Regions from separate parts of the Bifidobacterium callitrichos genome, predicted to be linked through region 2. Evidence: riboswitches for the same ligand, from Rfam matches in the RefSeq annotation. Region 2 holds a riboswitch; the other holds the start of a gene.

Region 1 (9,921 bases), on a different contig from region 2:
TGGTAGTAATGCATGAACACTTCCTCCAACGTCGGCTCGGCGATCTCCACATCCGTAAGCCTCATGCCGGCGAGCGCCGCGATGAGCGCGTTGCAGTCGCCCTCGTAGAGGAACGTGGCGGTATTCCCTTCCTCGTCTTCCCCTCCCGCTTTCAGCGACCTGACGCCGGGCGTGGATTCGAGCGCGTGCACCGCGGACGCGCAATCGTTTTCCAGTGCGAGCGTCACGCGCTTGACCGCGGACCGGCGCATGTCGGCCACGCTGCGGACCGCGACGATGTGCCCTTCGCGGATGATGGCGACGCGGTCGCAGATGCGCTGCACCTCGGAGAGGATGTGCGAGGAGAACAGGACGGTGGCGCCGCGGGCGTTCTCCTCGCGGATGAGGTCGAAGAACGCACGCTGGACGAGCGGATCAAGGCCGCTGGTCGGTTCGTCGAGGATGATGAGCCTCGGCGAGTGCATGAGTCCCTGCACGATGCCGACCTTCTTGCGGTTGCCGAGCGACATGTCCTCGACCTTCTGGTCGAGGTTCAGCCCGAGCCGTTTGGACAGCTCGCGGATGCGCGCCGTGCAGTCCGTGCGGTAGAAGCCGGCCGCGTAGGCGAGCAGGTCGCGGGCGCGCATGCCGTCGTAGTAGAACACCTCGCTGGGCAGGTATCCCACCTGCTCGAGGATGCGCGTGCGGTCCTTCTCGCAGTCGAGGCCGAGGATGGACGCCTCGCCGCCCGTCTTGCGGATCAGGCCGAGCAATGTGCGGATCGTCGTCGACTTGCCCGCCCCGTTCGGTCCGATGAAGCCGAAGATCTCGCCCTGACGCACGTTAAGGTTCACGTCCTCGATGCCCCGCGCCCTGCCGTATCGTTTGGTCAGATGACGTGTGGAAATCGCAGGGACGTCGTCCGTCGCACCATCCGCAACGGTTTCGATACGGTCAATTTCGGTACCGTCACTTGCGTTCCCATGAATCACGTTCCCATGAATCACATCTGTTCCGACGTCACCCATACCCATCGCCGCTTCTCCGATCACACCCATATCATCCATCTTCCACAATAAATTCGCGTGCTGCCGGACACACATCACGCTTACGGAATGCATACGTCAACGCGCTTTCCGATCAACGCCGCCCAAACGCCCACATCGGCGGACCGCCGACAGCAGCCCAACCGCCGATGACTACTCCTGATACCGCACCTGACGGCCACCGTTCTCCATATCCACACTGCCGGAAAGCAGATCGATCAACTGCTGGACCAGCGGGAAGATCAGGAACGTGCCACCGATCGACCACACGTTGAGGAAGATCGGCGAGACGCCCAAAGGCACCAGCACCACACGCGCGGCGACCATGATCGCGCCGATGACGGGACATACCAGATGGAGGATCACCCCGAAATGCCGCTTGGTGCGGAACTGATGCCACGACACCATGATCAGAGGGATGACGATACACCAGGCGCCCACCGCCGAAACGAATTCGGAAATCGGCCAGCCGCCGGTCCGGGAAGCACCCGGAATGGCCATCGACACGGCGAACAACGCCAGTCCTATCCAGACCGAACGCTTCAGAGGCCTATCCTCGATCAGCTCGTCGGCGGTCAGATCGTCGACACGCTCATTGATATCGACGCTACCCATATGCTCACTGCCATACATCTTCATAACCCCTTCGTCCATCACGGAGCGGCCATCGCCGGATTCCCCCATCCGCAACACCGCCATCGACACATACAATCGACATGAATACAGGCGATCGTCGGACTTTGAGGAGTCCATATGCCCCGCTTTCACAACGATACTACAATGCCATACGGTTCAATCGCTACGGATCACATCGCGCAAGGCCTGGGCTTACAAGTTCGATCGGTCCCTCATGCGATTTGGACGAAGATGCCGATCAGACGAAGGATGGAGTATCTCATGAGTTCGGCCCACCACTCACCCAATACGACAACACACCCCGACGCGCACCCCAACACGGGGGCGATGATCGTCACGCTGATGATCGGCTCGTTCGCCGCAGTACTCAACCAGACGCTGATGATCTCCGCACTGCCCACGCTGATGCGCGAATTCGACGTGCCCAACAGCACCGTGCAATGGCTCACCACCGGGTTCATGCTCACCAACGGCATCATGATCCCGATCACCGCGTTCCTCATCGAGACCTTCACGACGCGCCAGCTGTTCGGCTACGCGATGGGCATGTTCTTCGCCGGATCGCTGGCCTGCGCGCTGGCGCCGAGCTTCGCGCTGCTGATGGCCGGACGCATCCTGCAGGCGTGCGGCGCGGGCGTGCTCATGACGCTGCTGCAGACCGTGCTGTTCCGCGTCTACCCGCCCGAACGCCGCGGTCAGGCGATGGGCATGTTCGGCATGGTCATCGCCTTCGCGCCCGCGCTCGGCCCCACCGTCTCCGGACTGCTGGTCGAATGGCTCAGCTGGCGTTGGATGTTCGCGATCCTCGTGATCATCGCCGGCGGCGTGCTGATCGCCGCATGGTTCACCGTGTACAACGTGGGCGAGCCGACGCGGCCGCACATCGACGTGCTCTCCGTGGTGCTCTCCACGCTCGGTTTCGGCGGCGTGCTGTTCGGCTTCTCCGACGCCGGCAAGGCCGGGTGGGCCAGCGTGACGGTGCTGATCTCGCTTGCGATCGGCGTCGTGGGATTGGCGCTGCTCATCGTTCGTCAGTTCAGGCTCGAACAGCCGATGCTCGACTTCCGCATCTTCACGATTCCGATGTTCTCGCTGTGCCTGACCGTGTCGGTGATCGGATTCGCCTCGTTCATCGGCATCGAGAACGTGCTGCCGCTGTACCTGCAGAACGATCTCGGCGTCAACGCGCTCGAATCCGGTCTGATCATGATGCCCGGCGGCATCGTGATGGGCCTGCTCAACCCGGTGGCCGGCCGTCTGTACGACCGTATCGGCGGACGCCCGATCGCCCTGATCGGCTTCACTCTGCTCACCGCCGCGGCCGCGATGCTCGCCACGATGAACGAGCACACGCCGGTGTGGCAGCCCGCACTCTACTTCACGGTGCTGCTGGCCGGCTCCGCGTTCAGCTCGATGCCGCTGGTCACCGCCGCGCTGAATCAATTGCCCGGCGGGCGCATCCCCCACGGCACCGCGATGAACAACACGATGCGTCAGACCTCGGGCGCGATGGCCATCGCCCTGCTCATCACCATCATGAACACGCACGCCGCGAGCGCCGCCGCGGACGGCATGGACAAGGCCGCCGCATCCACCCTCGGCATGCGAGTCTCGTTCCGCGACGTGGCGATCGTGTGCGCGATCTGCCTCGTCGCATCCCTGTTCATCCGTGACCGCGGCCGCCGGGCCGAGTGAGAGCCGCTGACGGACGCCGCCGGTCTCTCAGTGGCGTTCTCCGGCGGTGACGGGGACGGTCACGGTGTTCTCGGCCGGGGCCAATGGACAGGTGCAGTAGGGCGAGAACGCGCACGGCGGATTGAAGGCACGGTTGAAGTCGAGCAACACGTCCGACGCGCCGCCGTCGGTTCCGTTCGCATCCGCGGCGACCGTCGCGTTGAGGAACCGGCCGCTGCCGTAGGTGGTGTCGCCGTTGGTGGGATCACGGAAGATGATGAACAGTTCGCGGACGCCGTCCTTCACGCCGCCGTCGAAGGCGATAAGGCGCTGTTCGACGCCCTGCGCCTCGAAGCGCACCACGCCGATGGCCTCGAGCGTGCTCGTCAGCCATTCGACGCGGGTGCTCACCACCGTGTCCTGCGACTCGCCGTACGGCTCGAACCGACCCTCGATCCGCCAGTCCGGATCGAAGTCGTAGGTCGGAATACCGGTGAACTCGCGGCGGAACTTCGATTCGGGGTCCCGCACGCGGATGCCGAATCGGCCGCCACGTTCGATCACCGCGGCGCGGATCTGCCCGGCTTCGACGTACGATCCGTTCGCCGTGGCGTCGCTCGGCACGCGCACTGGGCCGGTGATCGGCGCGCGATCGCCCCTGGCATCCACCAGCGTCAGTGCGTTGGACTGGTCGCCAGCACTGTCGGCACTCCTGCCGCTTTCCACGGACGGCTGCGGCGTGAACATGACCTCGCCATCCTGTAACAGCCATTCGCCACTGATGCCCGCCACGACCGCCCTGAATCCGCCGAGCGCCTGCAGCCAGTACAGTCCGGTCTGGGACAGCCATCCGTACGGCGCACGCAGCCCCTCCTCACGCTGACGCCGCCATGCCAGCCAGTCGGCACGTTCAATGGATTCGTCGTGCTGCGTGATCGTCGTGGAATCGGTCATCATATGCTCCTTTCGATGTTTCGATGTGTCGGAGCCCGGCTTCCGTCGCCGACCCCTCCTGTCCACGACCATACCTGCTGAGATTATGCCGACGGCGAGCGCCGCGCCGGCGAACCGTTATATCACGGCGAATCGCCGTATCAAGCCGATGCACGGCTATTCCGCATTCCGAGACGGCCCCGGTCCGGAGGACGGTCACCTGTATAGTCGTGCTCTGATAAATCAATACGCATCTTCAGGGCAGGGTGAAATTCCCGATCGGCGGTACAGTCCGCTAGCTTCGCGAGCGATCGCGCGGCCGAACCGGTGAGATTCCGGTACCGACAGTCATAGTCTGGATGGAAGAAGTTTGCGGAAGACATGCGGATGTCGGCCGACGTTCGCGCGTACTCTCATGATCGATGCCCTGAAATCCAATGGATTTCAGGGTTTTTGCGTTTCGGGAGGGTCGCGCGGACGTCTTGTGGCAGGCGAGCCATGTCCTCCCCCATGAAACACACCCCTGGACATGCCCTATCGAGCAAGGAAAGGGGACTCATGGACGATAGGGACTTCATGTCCGTGGCGTTGCGCCACGCACGGCTCGGAGCGGGCAGAGTCAACCCGAATCCGATGGTGGGCGCCGTCATCGTGCGCGATGGCGAGATCATCGCCACCGGTCATCATGATCATTTCGGCGGCTGGCATGCCGAACGCGCCGCGCTTGAGGCCGCGAAACAGGCGGGCGTCGACGTTCGCGGCGCCACCATCTATGTCACGTTGGAGCCCTGCTGCCATACCGGCAAGCAGCCGCCGTGCTCCAAGGCACTCATCGATGCGGGACTGGCCCGCGTGGTGGTCGGCTCTCCCGACCCGAATCCTCTGGTGGCCGGCAAGGGCGTGCGTCAGCTGCGCGACGCCGGCATCGATGTCGTCGAAGGCGTATTGCGGGACGAGTGCGACCGGCTCAACGAGATCTTCCTTCATTTCATCACCACGCGCACGCCGTTCGTCATGCTCAAATACGCGATGACGCTGGACGGCCGCATCGCCACCTCGACCGGCCTTTCCCGTTGGATCACCGGCGAGGATGCGCGCCATCGCGTGCACGAGGATCGCGGCAGGTTCGCCTCGATCATGGTGGGCGTGGGCACCGTGCTGGCGGACGATCCGCAGCTCACCTGCCGTATCGACGGCGGTCACGATCCGATGCGCGTGGTGTGCGACACCCACTTGCGCACGCCGATCGACGCGATGATCGTCGCCACCGCGAGCGAGACGCCGACGATCATCGCCACGGCGGTCGACGACGGGCAACGCACGCTCCCCTACCGTGAGGCCGGATGCGAGATCCTTCGCGTGGACGCTGACGGCGACGGCCATGTGAGCGTCGCCGGGATCGTGAGGGCACTCGGCGAGCGCGGATTGGACAGCGTGATGATCGAGGGCGGCGGAACGCTGGCGTGGTCGGCGCTGCGAGATCATGTGGTGTCCAAGGTGAGCGCCTACGTCGCGCCGAAGCTGTTCGGCGGACGGAACGCCCCCGGTCCGGTGGGTGGCGAGGGGGTCGAGGCTCCCGATGACGCCTTCCGCATCATCGATCGCACCGTCGCCACGGTGGGCAGCGACATCGTCATCGAGGGAGGTGTCGAGTATGTTCACGGGAATCGTTGAGGATCTGGGCACGGTCGTGCGATTGGATCGCGGCGCCGATTTCGCCCACCTGACCGTCGACTCGCCGGTGGTGGTGACCGATCGGACGGTCATCGGCGAAAGCATCGCAGTCAACGGCGTATGCCTGACCGTGACGGCCGTGCATGGCACGGCGTTCACCGCGGACGTGATGCACGAGACGCTGCGCCGCTCCTCCCTCGGAACCTTACGGCGCGGCGACCATGTCGATGTGGAGCGCGCGATGCCCGCCGACGGCCGCTTCTCCGGGCACATCGTCTCCGGGCACATCGACGGCACCGGCGTGATCGAGTCGATCACGCCCGACGGCATCGCGAAGGCCTACACGATCCGCGCGCCATACGGGCTCATGCGGTTCATCGCCGAGAAGGGGTCGATCGCCGTCGAGGGCATCAGTCTGACGGTGACGACCGTCACGGAGACCGCGTTCGGCGTCTCCCTCATCCCGCACACCGCCTCGCACACAGTGCTTGCCGAGCGCGGAGTCGGCGACATCGTCAATCTCGAAACCGATCCGATCGCGAAATACGTCGACCGACTGTTGGCACTGCCGTCGCGCGGCGGCGATGCCAACAGGGAAGGATCCGGCGGATCCGGGGCGATCACCGAGAACTTCCTCATCGAGCACGGCTTCTGACGCTCACACGGACGACAACAAAGAATCAAAGGACCACAGGGACCAAAGGACAACACATGACTTCATCGAACACCAATCACACGAACACCGATCAGGCGGTGGCACGCGCGATCCGTGACATCCGGGCGGGACGCATCGTCGTCGTGGCGGACGACGAGGGGCGCGAGAACGAGGGCGATCTCATCTGCGCCGCCCGTTACGCCACGCCGAGCAACATCGCCTTCATGGCCTCGCACGGCCGGGGACTCATCTGCACGCCGATGAGCGCCGAGATGGCCGACCGCCTCGAACTGGCGCCGATGGTCGCCACGAACACCGACAACCATCACACGGCGTTCACCGTATCCATCGACCACGTGACCACGTCCACCGGCATCAGCGCACGCGACCGTTCGCTGACCGCACTGGCCTGCATTGACCCGAATACGCGGCCGGAGGACTTCCGCCGTCCCGGTCACATGTTCCCGCTGGTGGCGCGCGAGGGCGGCGTGCTGGAACGCAACGGACACACCGAGGCGACCGTCGATCTGGCTCGACTGGCCGGATTCGAGCCGTGCGGCCTGTGCTGCGAGATGATGAAGGAGGACGGCACGATGATGCGACGCGGCGATCTCGAACGGTTCGCCGCCGAGCACGATCTCGCGTACATCACGATCGCCCAGCTGCAGAAGTACCGGCGCACGCACGCCTTCCCACATACGGTGCGACGCGTCGCACAGGTGGATCTGCCCACCGACTACGGACGGTTCACGATGGTCGGCTACGAATCCGAGAACGGCGGCGAGCACGTGGCGCTGGTGATGGGCGACGACATCCTCGCCGCGATGGCCGGCGCGGAAGGCGTCTCCGGCGCATCCGATACGGCGGCGGCGATCCCGCCCGTATTGTGCCGCATCCACTCGCAGTGCATGACCGGCGACGTGTTCGGATCCCAGCGCTGCGACTGCGGTCCGCAGCTGCACGAGGCGATGCGCCGCGTGGCCGACGTCGGCCGCGGCGTGATCCTCTACTTAAGTCAGGAGGGCCGCGGCATCGGGCTTCTCAACAAGCTGCGCACCTACGAGCTGCAGGAGCAGGGCTTCGACACGCTCGACGCGAACCTGAAGCTCGGCTTCCCCGCCGACGCGCGCGAATACGACACGGCGGCGGCCATGCTGCGCGATCTCGGCATCGCATCGGTCGACCTGATGACGAACAACCCGGACAAGATCGGTCAGTTGGAACGCGCCGGCGTCACCGTCGCATCCCGCGTGCCGATCGTCATCCCACCGAACGCGTTCGACGCGAACTACCTGTCCACCAAACAACGGCGCATGGGGCACCTGCTGGGCGTTCCTGCAACCACTACCACCACAATCATCCCTACCACCACTGCAACAATCACCAAGGAGAACTGACATGACCGTATTCGAAGGCCAGCTGGTCGCGAACACCACCACTCTCACCGGAAGCGCAGCGAACGCGCCGATCCGCATCGGCATCGTCGTCGCCCGCTTCAACGAGTTCATCACCTCGAAGCTATTGTCCGGCGCACAGGACGGTCTGCGCCGTCACGGCGTGGCCGACGAGAACGTCGACGTGGCGTGGGTGCCCGGCTCGTTCGAGATCCCGATCGCGGCCAAGCGCATGGTGTCCACCGGCCGCTACGACGCGGTGATCTGTCTCGGCGCGATCATCCGCGGATCCACCTCCCACTACGATCTCGTGTGCAACGAGACCGCGAAGGGCATCGCACAGGTATCGCTGAACTCCGACGTGCCTGTGCTCTTCGGCGTGATCACCACCGAGAACATCGAGCAGGCCATCGAACGCGCCGGCACCAAGGCCGGCAACAAAGGCTTCGACTGCGCGCTCGGCGCCATCGAGATGGTCAACGTATTGCGCGCCATCGGCGACGGCGAGTGACCAGTCGGCATAGCCGACGTAACCGACGTAGACGTACGCCCATGACCGACCCCGATGGTGGCCCCGGTCATGGGCGTACGTTCGTCCGGGTATTCCCCCATCTTTTCCGGACGAACGTACGTTGACGGATACCTACCGTACGTTCGTCCGGGTATTCCCCCATCTTTTCCGGGCAAACGTACGGTAACGAGCACTCACCGTACGTTTGCCCGGATACGGCCGCAAAACACCCGGACAAACGTACGGTTCACCGTCCATAGCACGGTGCCGTATACGAGTCCGACCACGGCCACCACCACAAGCCAGATGACGCCGGCCATCCCGGTGAAATCCGTATGCCACCACCATCCCGTCAGGACGGCAAGTGACACACCCGCCACGGCGAACATCACCTCGTTACGGCGGAACGTCGGTTGTGCCAATAGCATGTCCGCCAACAGCCGACGCACGTACAGGAACTGGACGACCAGCAGGACCCCGACCAGCACGACAAGCTTCCAGAACCCCGGTGGCACGGGACGATCAGATCCCAAAGCAAAGACGACCACCCATCCGAGGAAGCACACCACGCTCTCCGCCCCGGAGATGACCACCGTCCTCCGCTTCGACGGTTCCACCTGTCCGATCGGTTTCATACGCCCCCATTTCGCCGGTATTGTTTCCGCTTCCCGCTCTGGTTACCCGTCACTTCATCGTACCGCCGCCCTGAACCTCGTAATAGCGCACCAATGGCAGGAACAGCTCGTCCACGACGGCAACGATGTCCGATTCCGAGAGCGGCCGCATGTCGCGGATGATGGCGGCCGGCCCAGATCGCCTGACATGTCCATCAGGCTCTCCGGTAGCTCACCGGCGATTTCTCCACGTTCACGTGCGCTGTCGATGGCCATCGCGATGCTTGGACGTTCGCTCAACGCCGTGCGTCTGTACAATTCATGGCTGTCGATGCCGTGGCGGTGATCTCACACAAACACAACCCACACGACTGACAATGGCGGCCATCTTCACTCCGATTGTCCGTCCAGGCGCGGCATGGTGCCAAACGATCACATGATGACGTCAACGATGGCTGACGCACTCCCCCGTCGCCGCTTCGCCATTACCCTACATCGACTGGATTCTCTTTGGGCGAGCTCTTGTATTGTTCCAAAGACAACCCCGACTATGGGCGTACGTCCGTCCGGGTATTCCTCCATCTCTTCCGGATAAACGTACGGTAGGTATCTGTTAACGTACGTTTGCTCGGATACAACCACAAAAACACCCGGGCAAACGTACGGCACCCCGCCACCGACAGTCACACCCCCGCCATTCCAGCCCTTCCGTTACCATGGTGGGCGGTGGTTTGGCATGGAATCGACCGCTATGCGGACACGCGCCGCATGGACGCGGACGACAAGGCGAGATGACGGCAACGCA
Region 2 (9,921 bases):
CGACCGTGTCCAGCACGGCCCGGATGTTGCGGCGGAACTCGTCCGGCTCGGGCAGAAGAGAAACCGCCAGATACCCGTTCGAGGTCATGTCGAAGAAGTAGCCCGGCTGGCCGGTGAGCCCGTGCGATTCGATCAGACGCAGCACCAGCTCGTTCTCGTCGATGACCGAGGGCACGCGCAGCAGGATGTTCCATCCGCCCTCGGCGCGCAGCACGTCGACCAGACCGTGCTCGTCGCCCTCGAGCATGCCGTGCAGGGCCGCGAGGTTGCCGCGCACACGCTCGCGCACGCGTGCGACCTGAGCGGGGGCGGCCGCCAGCAGCTCGGGCAGACGGTCGGCGATGATGTCACTCATCGGCAGGTAGTCGTCGGCGATCACGTCGAGTCGACGCTGCGCCTCGATGACGTCGTTTTCAGGCCCGGAGACGCGGATCCAGCCGACCTTCGCGTGCGGGGCGGCGAGCATCTTCGAGAAGCCGTCGAGTGCGAACGTGAGCACGCCGGTCTCCCCCGCGAGCCGCGCGTTGCCGTCGAACGGCTCGAGCGAGTAGTCGTAGAACACCTCGTCGGCGATGATCGCGATGCCGCGTTCGGCGCACAGGCGCACCAGCGTGGCGCGCTCCTCGGGTTTGACATAGGAGCCGGACGGGTTGTTCGGATTGATGAGCACCAGCGCGCGGATGCGCTCGCCCTGCTCGCTGTAGAGCAGCTGCTCGATGGCGGCGGTGTCGATGAACCATGAGCCATCGAACCGAAGCTGGTATTCGATCGTGTCGACGCACTCGAGACGTGCGATCGACTCGATGAGCGGGTAGCCGGGCTTCGGGGCGAGCACGGCGTCGCCCGCATCGCACAGGAGCTTGATGAGCCACGAATACGCCTCGGACGTGGAGCTCAGCAGGTAGAGGGATTCCGGGTCGACGGGCGCGGAGCCGGCCGCGGAATCGCCGGCGTCGCTCAGATACCGCGCCAGCGCCTCGCGTGCCGGGCGGGGGCCGCGCGGTTCGGCGGTGTACACGCCCGGCACCTCGGCCGGGGCGAGCCCGTGCCGGGTCGGGTTGGAGTCGTTGAGTTTGCCGAGGACGACGCCGTGCGCCCTGGCATCGGCCTCGGCGGCGGCGATCGGATTGGGCGCGGAGATGTCCACGCGCGAGGAGAAATGAACGGTCATGATCCTCACTGTACGCCTCTGCGAGCAGCATCGGCATCCGGATCCGGACGGGCATCGGCATGCCGGCCTTCCTTGACCTCCATGCACCGCCGCCGGAAACGCGCATGCGGCGGCTCCCGTCGGAAGGCCGGAGCCTTCCCCGAGGGAACCGCCGCATGCGTGCAACGGATAATGATCAGACGATCAGGCCTGCTGCTTGGTGCTGGCGTAGTAGGCGGCGCCGACGATGCCGGCCTCGTTGCGCAGCTCGGCGGGCACGATCGGAGTCTTCACGTCGATGAACGGGATGAACTTCTCCGACTTGCGGCTCACGCCGCCGCCGATGACGAACAGATCCGGGTTGAAGTACTTCTCGAGCAGCGCGTAGTACTTGGTCAGACGCTTCGCCCACTTCTTGAAGCCGAGATCCTCGTTCTCGCGCACGGCGCTGGACGCGTAGCGCTCCGCATCCGGGTGTTCCTCGTCGAGGATCAGATGACCGAGCTCGGTGTTCGGCACGAGCACGCCGTCCATGATCAGGGCGGTGCCGATGCCGGTGCCGAGGGTCGTGGCGATGACGAGGCCGTCCTTGCCCTTGGCCGCACCGAACTGCTGCTCGGCGAGACCCGCGGCGTCGGCGTCGTTCACCACGGTGACCGGACGGCCACACGCCTCGGAGAACACGGCGGTGACGTCCACGCCGACCCAGGACTGATCGAGATTGGCCATGAAGTCGAGCTTCTGGCCGGGCTTGATCGGCGCCGGGAACGCGATGCCGACCGGCGCGCTCTCCGGAACCTCGAAGTGATCCAGCTGCTGCCTGACGATCGCGGCGACCGCCTGCGGGGTGGAGACCTCCGGAGTCAGGATCTTGAGTCGGGGCTCGGCGAACTCGCCCTTCTCCAGATTGACGGGCGCCGCCTTGATGCCGGAGCCGCCGATATCCACGCCGAACGCCTGTGCGGTTTCAATCATCGTTGACCTCTTCTCCTCTGTGTACGTTGGGATATGCCGATATGTGCATCCTACTCCCCCGTGCGCCCTATGGTGGGATAATGGGTCGCATGGAACATACGCAACTCATTGACGCGGTGAACATCCGCACCGCGATCCGCTCCTATGACGCCGACCCGATCGACGACGACGTGGCACGGCAGCTCAACATGACGCTCGATCCGATCAACCTCATCTCCGGACTCGACATCCAGCTCGTGCGCGACCAGCCGAAGGTGTTCGCGGCGGCGAACGAATCCGGACACCTAAAGAACGCGGCCAACTATCTGGCGATCGTCGGGCCGAAGGACGACGACGAGGCCAAGGAGCGCGCCGGCTTCTACGCCGAACGCGTCGTGCTGACGGCGACGCTGCGAGGACTGGGCACCCTGTGGGTCGGCGGTTCGTGGGATCGCGGGGAGGCGGAAAAGCACTGCCGCATCGCCCGCGATCAGGAACTGTATCTGGCCGTCGTGATCGGATACCCGGAGCATCATCTTGAACGTCTGCAGCGCGGCTATGACGAGCTCGTCGAATACCAGCGCACGCACCGGCCGACCAAGACGTACGAGCAGTTCACGGCCGGCATGTCCGAAGAGGAACGCGCGGCCGCGCCCGAATGGTTCAGGGCCGGCGTCGAAGCGGCGATGAAGGCACCGAGCGCGATGAACCGTCAACCGGTCGTCTTCTCCTACAATCCCACCGACGGCACGGCCGCGGCGCGCATCGACCCGGCGGCGGGCGACGAGCACTGCGCGGCGAACGACCTCGGCATCGCGAAGCTGCACTTCCAGATCGGCGCCGGACAGGGCCAGTGGGCGTGGGGCGACGGCGGACTGTTCCTGCACAAGTAGCGCACGCCTCGCCGCACGCCAGCGCGCCATAAGCAGCGTCTATAGCCGACATTCCCACACCGTGGAATGTCGGCTTTGGCATATCCGCTCATACGTGTATACAGGGTTCTGTCAGTTTCAGGGAAGGTGCAATTCCTTACTGGCGGTAATCCGCACCCCGGGATTCATAACGGGAGCATGCGGAAAGCCCGCGAGCCGCCCTAAGGCGGCCGATCCGGTGCGATTCCGGAGCCAACGGTTACAGTCCGGATGGAAGAAACGAGGAACTCAGTATGAGTGTGTCTTCTGATAACCATATCCAGACCAACGTCGACCACGCCACCGGTTCGCACGCCACGGGCGTCGCCGACTCCGGCCGCTGGTCCACGCGCCGCATCGCCGTCTACGCGCTGTTCGTCGCGCTCGCGATGGCGTTGAGCTTCGTCGAATTCCCGATCATTCCGGGCATCGCATGGCTCAAGTACGATCCGTCCGGCATCGTGTGCCTGATCGCCGGCTTCGCCTTCGGGCCGTCCGCCGCCGCGATCGTCTCCGTGCTCGGCTTCGTGCCCCACCTGTTCATGGATCCGTGGGGCACGCTCATGGCCGTGCTCGTCGCGCTGGCGCTGTCGGTGCCGGCCGCGTTCATCTACCGCAGGAACCGCAGCCGCAAGGGCGCGCTCATCGGCCTGATCGTCGGCGCGATCGTCGCACTGGTCGTCGCGATCCTCGGCAACCTCGTCGTGACCCCGATCTACGCGCACATGACCGTCGCGCAGGTCGCCGCCCTCATCGTGCCGGCCCTCCTGCCGTTCAACCTGCTCAAGTTCGCGATCCACGGCGTGGTCACGTTCCTGATCTACAAGCCGATCTCGAACCTGCTGGACCGCTGAACCGAAGGCCGTCCCATCCCGACCGTATGACTTCATATGACCCCACCTCCACCGCAGACGCGGCCAGCCTGTCCGGCATCCGATTCAGCTACGACGGCGGCGCCACATGGGCGCTCGACGGCGTGGATCTCGTCATCCGCGACGGGGAGTACGTCGCACTGACCGGTCCCAACGGATCGGGCAAGTCGACGCTGGCCCGACTCGTCTCCGGGCTCACCGCGCCGGACGCGGGCGAGGTGACCCTGCTGGGACAGCAGGTGTTCGGGCGGACGCAAACGCCGGCCGGCATCGTGTTCGCTCCGAATCCGGACGCGTATCGGGCGGCGCGACGCGGCATCGGCGCGGTGTTCCAGAACCCGGAGGATCAGATCGTCACCACGGTCACGCAGGACGACGTCGCCTTCGGTCCGGAGAACCTCGGCGTGCCGCGTGAGGAGATCGGGCGTCGGATCGATGCCTCGCTGCGTGACGTCGGCATGGAGGCATACGGTTCGGCCGACCCCACTCGTATGAGCGGCGGCCAGCAGCAGCGCATCGCCATCGCAGACATGCTCGCGATGCGACCGCGCATGCTCGTGCTCGACGAGCCGACGGCGATGCTGGATCCGGCGGCGCGCGCGGAGGTCCTGCGGATTCTCGACTCGCTGCATGCTTCCGGCACGACGATCGTGCATGTGACGCATCATCGCGACGAGGTTTTGCGGGCGAATCGTGTTGTGCGGGTTGAAGCGGGACGAATCGTGTTTGTTTCCGGCTCTGATTCTTCCGGTTTTTCCGGTGACCGCTCATCGGTGGGCGGTGTGCGTGTCTCGACACGCTCAAGGCCGCTCGGCCAAGCCTACGGTCGAGACACGCACACCGCCCACCGTTCGCTCGAATCGCTCGAATCGCTCGCATCGCTCGCATCGCTCGCATCGCTCGAATCGCTCGATTCGCTCGCAATGGCGCGTTCCTGCGTTGCCTCCGCGCAGTCCGGCGATGTTGCGGTTGCGGTTTCGGGCGTTTCCTTTGCCTATTCGCCGGATTCGCCGGCGGTGCTGCGCGACTATTCGCTTACCGTTGCGCGGGGCGAGACCGTGGCGATCATGGGGAGCAACGGGGCCGGCAAGTCGACGCTGGCTCGGCTGATCTGCGCGCTGGACAAGCCCGATGCGGGGTCGATCACGGTCGACGGGATTCCTGTGGCAAACGCGCGTGACGCGGGGCGCAAGCCGCGAATGCTCCGGCGCGCAGATCGTCGTCGGCTGCGCGAGGTCGTGGGATTCGTGATGCAGCGGCCGGAACGGCAGCTGTTCGCCGAAACCGTGGCCGAGGATGTGGCGTATGGACCGCGCAACCAGCATCTCGGTGAATCCGAGGTGCGCGAACGGGTCGACTGGGCGCTCGAGCTGCTGCACATCGAACATCTGGCCGATCGATCGCCGTTGGAGCTCTCCGGCGGACAGCAGCGGCTGGTGGCGATCGCCGGTGTGATCGCCTGCAGGCCTCGCGTGCTCGTCATGGACGAGCCGACCGCGAGCCTCGACACGGAGGCGACGGCGCGCATCCATGAACTGGTGCATACCCTGCACGATCAGGGCGTGACCACGCTCATCATCACGCATTCCGAAGCGGAGGCACGTGAACTGGCCGATCGGATCGTCGTCATGCCGTCGCACGGCGACAACGGCAATCCCCCGGCCCTCGCAGCCTCCGATCAGAACGATGGCCGGCGGTCGCTCCCCCTGATCGCGCGGCTCGACCCGCGGGTGAAGATGGTGTCGTTCCTGGCGATGATGTTCACGGCGTTCGCGATCAACACGCCGGCGCAGCTGCTGCTTGGCGCGCTCGCCGTGGCGAGCGTCGTCGCTGCGGCGCGCATACGGCCCGCACGGCTCCTGCGTTCGGTGCACATGTTCCTCGCGCTGTTCGTGGTCGCAGGCCTGCTCAACATCTTCTTCGTCAGATCGGGAACCATACTGGCGCAGCTCGGACCGATCCCGATCACCGACGACGGCGTGACCGTCGCCGTGCTGTACGCGTGCCGTTTCGCACTGGTGATCATCCTCGGCGCGGTCTTTCTGGAAACGACCACGCCGACGTCCATGACCGACGCGTTCGGGGCGCTGCTCTCCCCCCTGCAACGCCTCGGCATGCACACGCAGGAGATCGCGCTGGTCATGTCATTGGCGTTGCGATTCCTGCCGACGCTCGGCAACGAGGCGAAGGCGATCGCGGACGCGCAGGCGGCGCGCGGCGGTTCGATCGAAACCGGCTCCCCCGCCGAACGCATCCGCGCGATGGTCGCCACGATCGTGCCGATCTTCGCCGGCACGCTGCGTCACGCGGACAATCTCTCCCTCGCGCTTGACGCGCGCTGCTACGAGGAGGGCGCGCGACGCACCCATTGGCGTGTGATGCGCGTCGCGGCACGCGATATCGCGTTCCTTGCGTTCGCGGCGGTCTACATCGCCGTGCTGGTCACGCTGGGACTGCTGCTGCCGTCCATCTGATTCAACCGACTACGCCGCCGCCTTGGCCGGCATCGCCCGGCGCAGCAGCGTCGTGATGACGATCGCGCCGACCGAGAAGATCGCGCCGACCGGACCAAGCCAGGTCAGGCCCAGATGGTCGTTGACCAGTCCGCCGACCGCCGAGCCGAGGGCGATGCCGATGTTGAAGCTCATCGAGTTGAGCGAGGCGGCGAGATTCATCGAGCCCGGGTGCGCTTCGGCGGCCACGTCCATGTACAGCACCTGCGACGCGGAGTTGAACAGGTACATCATCATGCCGAGCGCGACAAGCAGGACCGCACCGTAGAGCGGCACGATCGAGGCGAGCGCGAGCGAGCACAGCAGGATCGCGTGCAGGCAGAAGATCGGGCGGGTACGGGCCAGCGGTTCGACGCCGCGCCCGCGTTCGGCGATCCTGCCGCCATACAGGTTGCTCCACAGGCATGCGACGCCGTAGAGCACGAGCCCCACGCTCACGTACTGTTCGGGCACGCCGATCTCATCGCGCATGATCGGGGTCAGATACGTGTAGAACACGTAGCTGGATCCGGCGCCGAACACGACGGTGAGCACGCCGCCCCAGATGCGCTTGTCGAAGAAGAGGCGGAACTGGCGCAGGAATCCGATGGTCACCGGATGCGAGTTGCGCGGCAGGAACGTGGCCATGAGACCCATAAGCACGACGGTCAGGCCCGTGATGATGAAGAACGTGATGCGCCATCCGAACGTGTTCGCCACCCACGTGCCGAACGGCACACCCACCACCGAGGCGATGGAGAAGCCGGAGAACACCCACGCGATGAACTTGGTGCGGTATTGTTCGGTGGTCACATCGGGCGCGTAGGTCATCGCGATCGCGACGAGCGTTCCGGAGACGAGCGCGATCATGATGCGGGCGATGAGCAGCACCGGATAGCTCGGCGCGAGCGCGCACAGGAGATTGCCGGCGAGGAACACGCCCATCAGGGTCAGATAGGTCGCGAAACGCGGGAATCGCGCGGAGATCGCGGATCCGAGCGGCGTGACCGGCGCGTACACGAACGCGAACAGAGCGACGAGGTTGCCGACGGTGACCTCGGAGACCCTGAGCCCCTGCGCGATGTCCGGCAGGATGCCGACGACGACGAACTCACTCATGCCGAGCATGAAGCTCGCGAGGATGAGGATCGTCACCGGCAGGTTGAAGAAGCGATCGGGCTTGGTCGCCTTATTCGCCCTGTTTGCTGCGCTCGAAATCGGTGCCGGATCATGCGGATCATGCTGCGGCGCAGGCGCGGAACCATTCGTCATCTTCCCTGTTCCCTCTCGTCATTTTCATGTCATGTGCATGCTATTGTTCCGGCCCTACAACGGAAGCGGGAAGACACGCGGGAGCGCGAGGGAGCACAACGAGGGCGATGAGGTTGATGACGTGGTGGAAGAGAGTTCGACGATCTCGGGGGGACTCAGGGCCGAAATCGGTTTCGGCCACGCTGAGTCCCCCGTGGGCTTCAGAGCTTCGGCAAATACGTCTTCAGCTCGTACGCCGTGACCTGGCGGTTGTACTCCTCCCACTCCCGGCGCTTGTTGCGCAGGAAGTACTCGAAGGCGTGCTCGCCGAGGACGTCGGCCACGAAGTCGGACTTCTCCATGATCTTCAGGGCGGCGCCGAGCGAACGCGGCAGCGGCTCGATGCCCATCGCCTGACGCTCCTCGTCGGTCAGCTCCCACACGTCGTCGCTGGTCGGCTCGCCGAGCTGCATCTTCTTCTCGATGCCGTCGAGGCCGGCGGCCAGCAGCACGGAGTACGCGAGGTACGGGTTGGCGACCGGGTCGAGCGCACGGAACTCCATACGTGCCGAATTGCCCTTGCCGGGCTTGTACTGCGGGATGCGCAGCAGCGCGGAACGGTTGTTGTGCCCCCAGCAGATGTAGCTCGGAGCCTCGTTGCCGCCCCACAGACGCTTGTACGAGTTGACGTACTGGTCGGTGACCGCGCAGATCTCCGCCGCATGGTAGAGGATGCCGGCGGCGAACTGACGGGCCGTGATCGACATGTTGAACTCCTGACCGGCCTCGTAGAAGGCGTTGGCATCGCCCTCGAACAGGCTCAGGTGGGTGTGCATGCCGGAACCGGGCGCGTCGGCCAGAGGCTTGGGCATGAAGCTGGCGTGGATGCCGCGCTCCAGCGAGATCTCCTTGACGACGGTGCGGAACGTCATGATGTTGTCTGCCGTGGTCAGCGCATCCGCGTACCGCAGGTCGATCTCGTTCTGACCGGGACCGGCCTCGTGGTGCGAGTACTCCACCGAGATGCCCATCTGTTCGAGCATGTTCACGGTGGCGCGGCGGAAGTCCATTCCGGGGCTGCGCGGCACGTGGTCGAAGTAGCCGCCCGCGTCGATCGGGGTCGGGGCCTTGGACCAGTCGTCCTGCTGCTCGAAGAGGTAGAACTCCATCTCCGGGTGCACATAGAACGTGAAGCCCTTCTCCTTCGCCTTGGCGAGCGAGCGCTTCAGCACGTGGCGGGGATCGCCGAGGCTGGGCTCGCCCTCCGGGGTGAGCACGTCGCAGAACATGCGGGCGGTGCCCTGAGGACCGCCGCGCCACGGCAGGATCTGGAAGGTGGACGGGTCCGGCTTGACGATCATGTCGTCCTCGGAGACACGGGTCATGCCCTCGATGGCCGAACCGTCGAATCCAAGCCCCTCCTCGAACGCCGCCTCCAGCTCCGCCGGAGCGATGGCCACGGATTTCAGGGTGCCGAGCACGTCCGTGAACCATAGTCGAATGAAGCGCACGTCACGTTCCTCGACCGTGCGCAGGGCGAACTCTTGCTGCTTATCCATAGGCACATATCCTCACACCCGCGTGTTATCGCTTTGTTTCGTCAGCCGATTATCGGACGGGACCGTCCGGCGATCGTGCCGATTCCAACGCCCACCGCCACGCAGGAACGACACGGACATCGCCGGTTTCCGTTGCGATGACGCCCTCCTCGCGCATGGTGATGATGGTTCCGGCCACGCCGGGCATGCGCCGCATGGTCTCTCGGACACCGGCGACCTCCCGGTCGCGTGTCTTCGGTGCCGTCATATCGACCGTCACCTGTATGGCTTCATACGGTTCCATGCCGAGCGCATCACCCACGAGGAAATCGACTTTCCGATGTCTGGTGTCAGGCAGGGTCAGCGAGGTGATGGAGTCGGTGCGCTTCCCGGCCTGACGACGTCGGAGTTCAAGATAGACCGCGGTCTCCAGCCGCTTGCCGATGTCCTGTTGGTTGGCACGGGACACCGCATACACCAGCCCCGGATCCTCGGCGTAGATCTTCGGTCTGGCGGTGCTGTCGGGTTTGAGCGATGTGGAGTATTCGTTGACCTCGTAGCACAGGAACGCCTGCCGCAGCAGATCGAGGATGCGTCTGGCCTTGCCCCAGTACAGTTTGTACCCGACCTGTTCCAGTTGCGCGGTGAGTTTGCTGACGGACAGTTCGCATGCCGTGTTGCGCAACGCGAACAGGGCGATCTGATTCGCGAGGGCGATTTCACCGCGGCCGAGACGCTCGGCGACATCGCGGG

Evidence for each region. Region 2 has a riboswitch for FMN ahead of EMB92_RS08160 (ECF transporter S component). Riboswitches for the same ligand answer to the same signal wherever they lie in the genome.
Region 1: linked by a shared signal. The riboswitch ahead of ribD (bifunctional diaminohydroxyphosphoribosylaminopyrimidine deaminase/5-amino-6-(5-phosphoribosylamino)uracil reductase RibD) and the one ahead of EMB92_RS08160 (ECF transporter S component) in region 2 are both predicted to bind FMN.

What each region holds. Positions count from the first base shown of each region.
Region 1 covers NZ_RZJP01000001.1:927,852-937,772, forward strand. Annotated here, with positions in the region: gene EMB92_RS04005 (ABC transporter ATP-binding protein) at 1-833, opposite strand, end outside; gene EMB92_RS04010 (hypothetical protein) at 1,179-1,724, opposite strand; gene EMB92_RS04015 (MDR family MFS transporter) at 1,923-3,356, shown strand; gene EMB92_RS04020 (DUF1684 domain-containing protein) at 3,384-4,289, opposite strand; FMN riboswitch at 4,517-4,643, shown strand; gene ribD (bifunctional diaminohydroxyphosphoribosylaminopyrimidine deaminase/5-amino-6-(5-phosphoribosylamino)uracil reductase RibD) at 4,827-5,942, shown strand; gene EMB92_RS04030 (riboflavin synthase) at 5,923-6,597, shown strand; gene ribB (3,4-dihydroxy-2-butanone-4-phosphate synthase) at 6,654-7,994, shown strand; gene ribH (6,7-dimethyl-8-ribityllumazine synthase) at 7,996-8,502, shown strand; gene EMB92_RS04045 (hypothetical protein) at 8,697-9,137, opposite strand.
Region 2 covers NZ_RZJP01000003.1:265,713-275,633, forward strand. Annotated here, with positions in the region: gene EMB92_RS08145 (pyridoxal phosphate-dependent aminotransferase) at 1-1,171, opposite strand, end outside; gene ppgK (polyphosphate--glucose phosphotransferase) at 1,355-2,125, opposite strand; gene EMB92_RS08155 (nitroreductase family protein) at 2,215-2,997, shown strand; FMN riboswitch at 3,107-3,262, shown strand; gene EMB92_RS08160 (ECF transporter S component) at 3,270-3,869, shown strand; gene EMB92_RS08165 (energy-coupling factor transporter ATPase) at 3,896-6,361, shown strand; gene EMB92_RS08170 (MFS transporter) at 6,371-7,651, opposite strand; gene glnA (type I glutamate--ammonia ligase) at 7,852-9,189, opposite strand; gene EMB92_RS08180 (ATP-binding protein) at 9,239-9,921, opposite strand, start outside.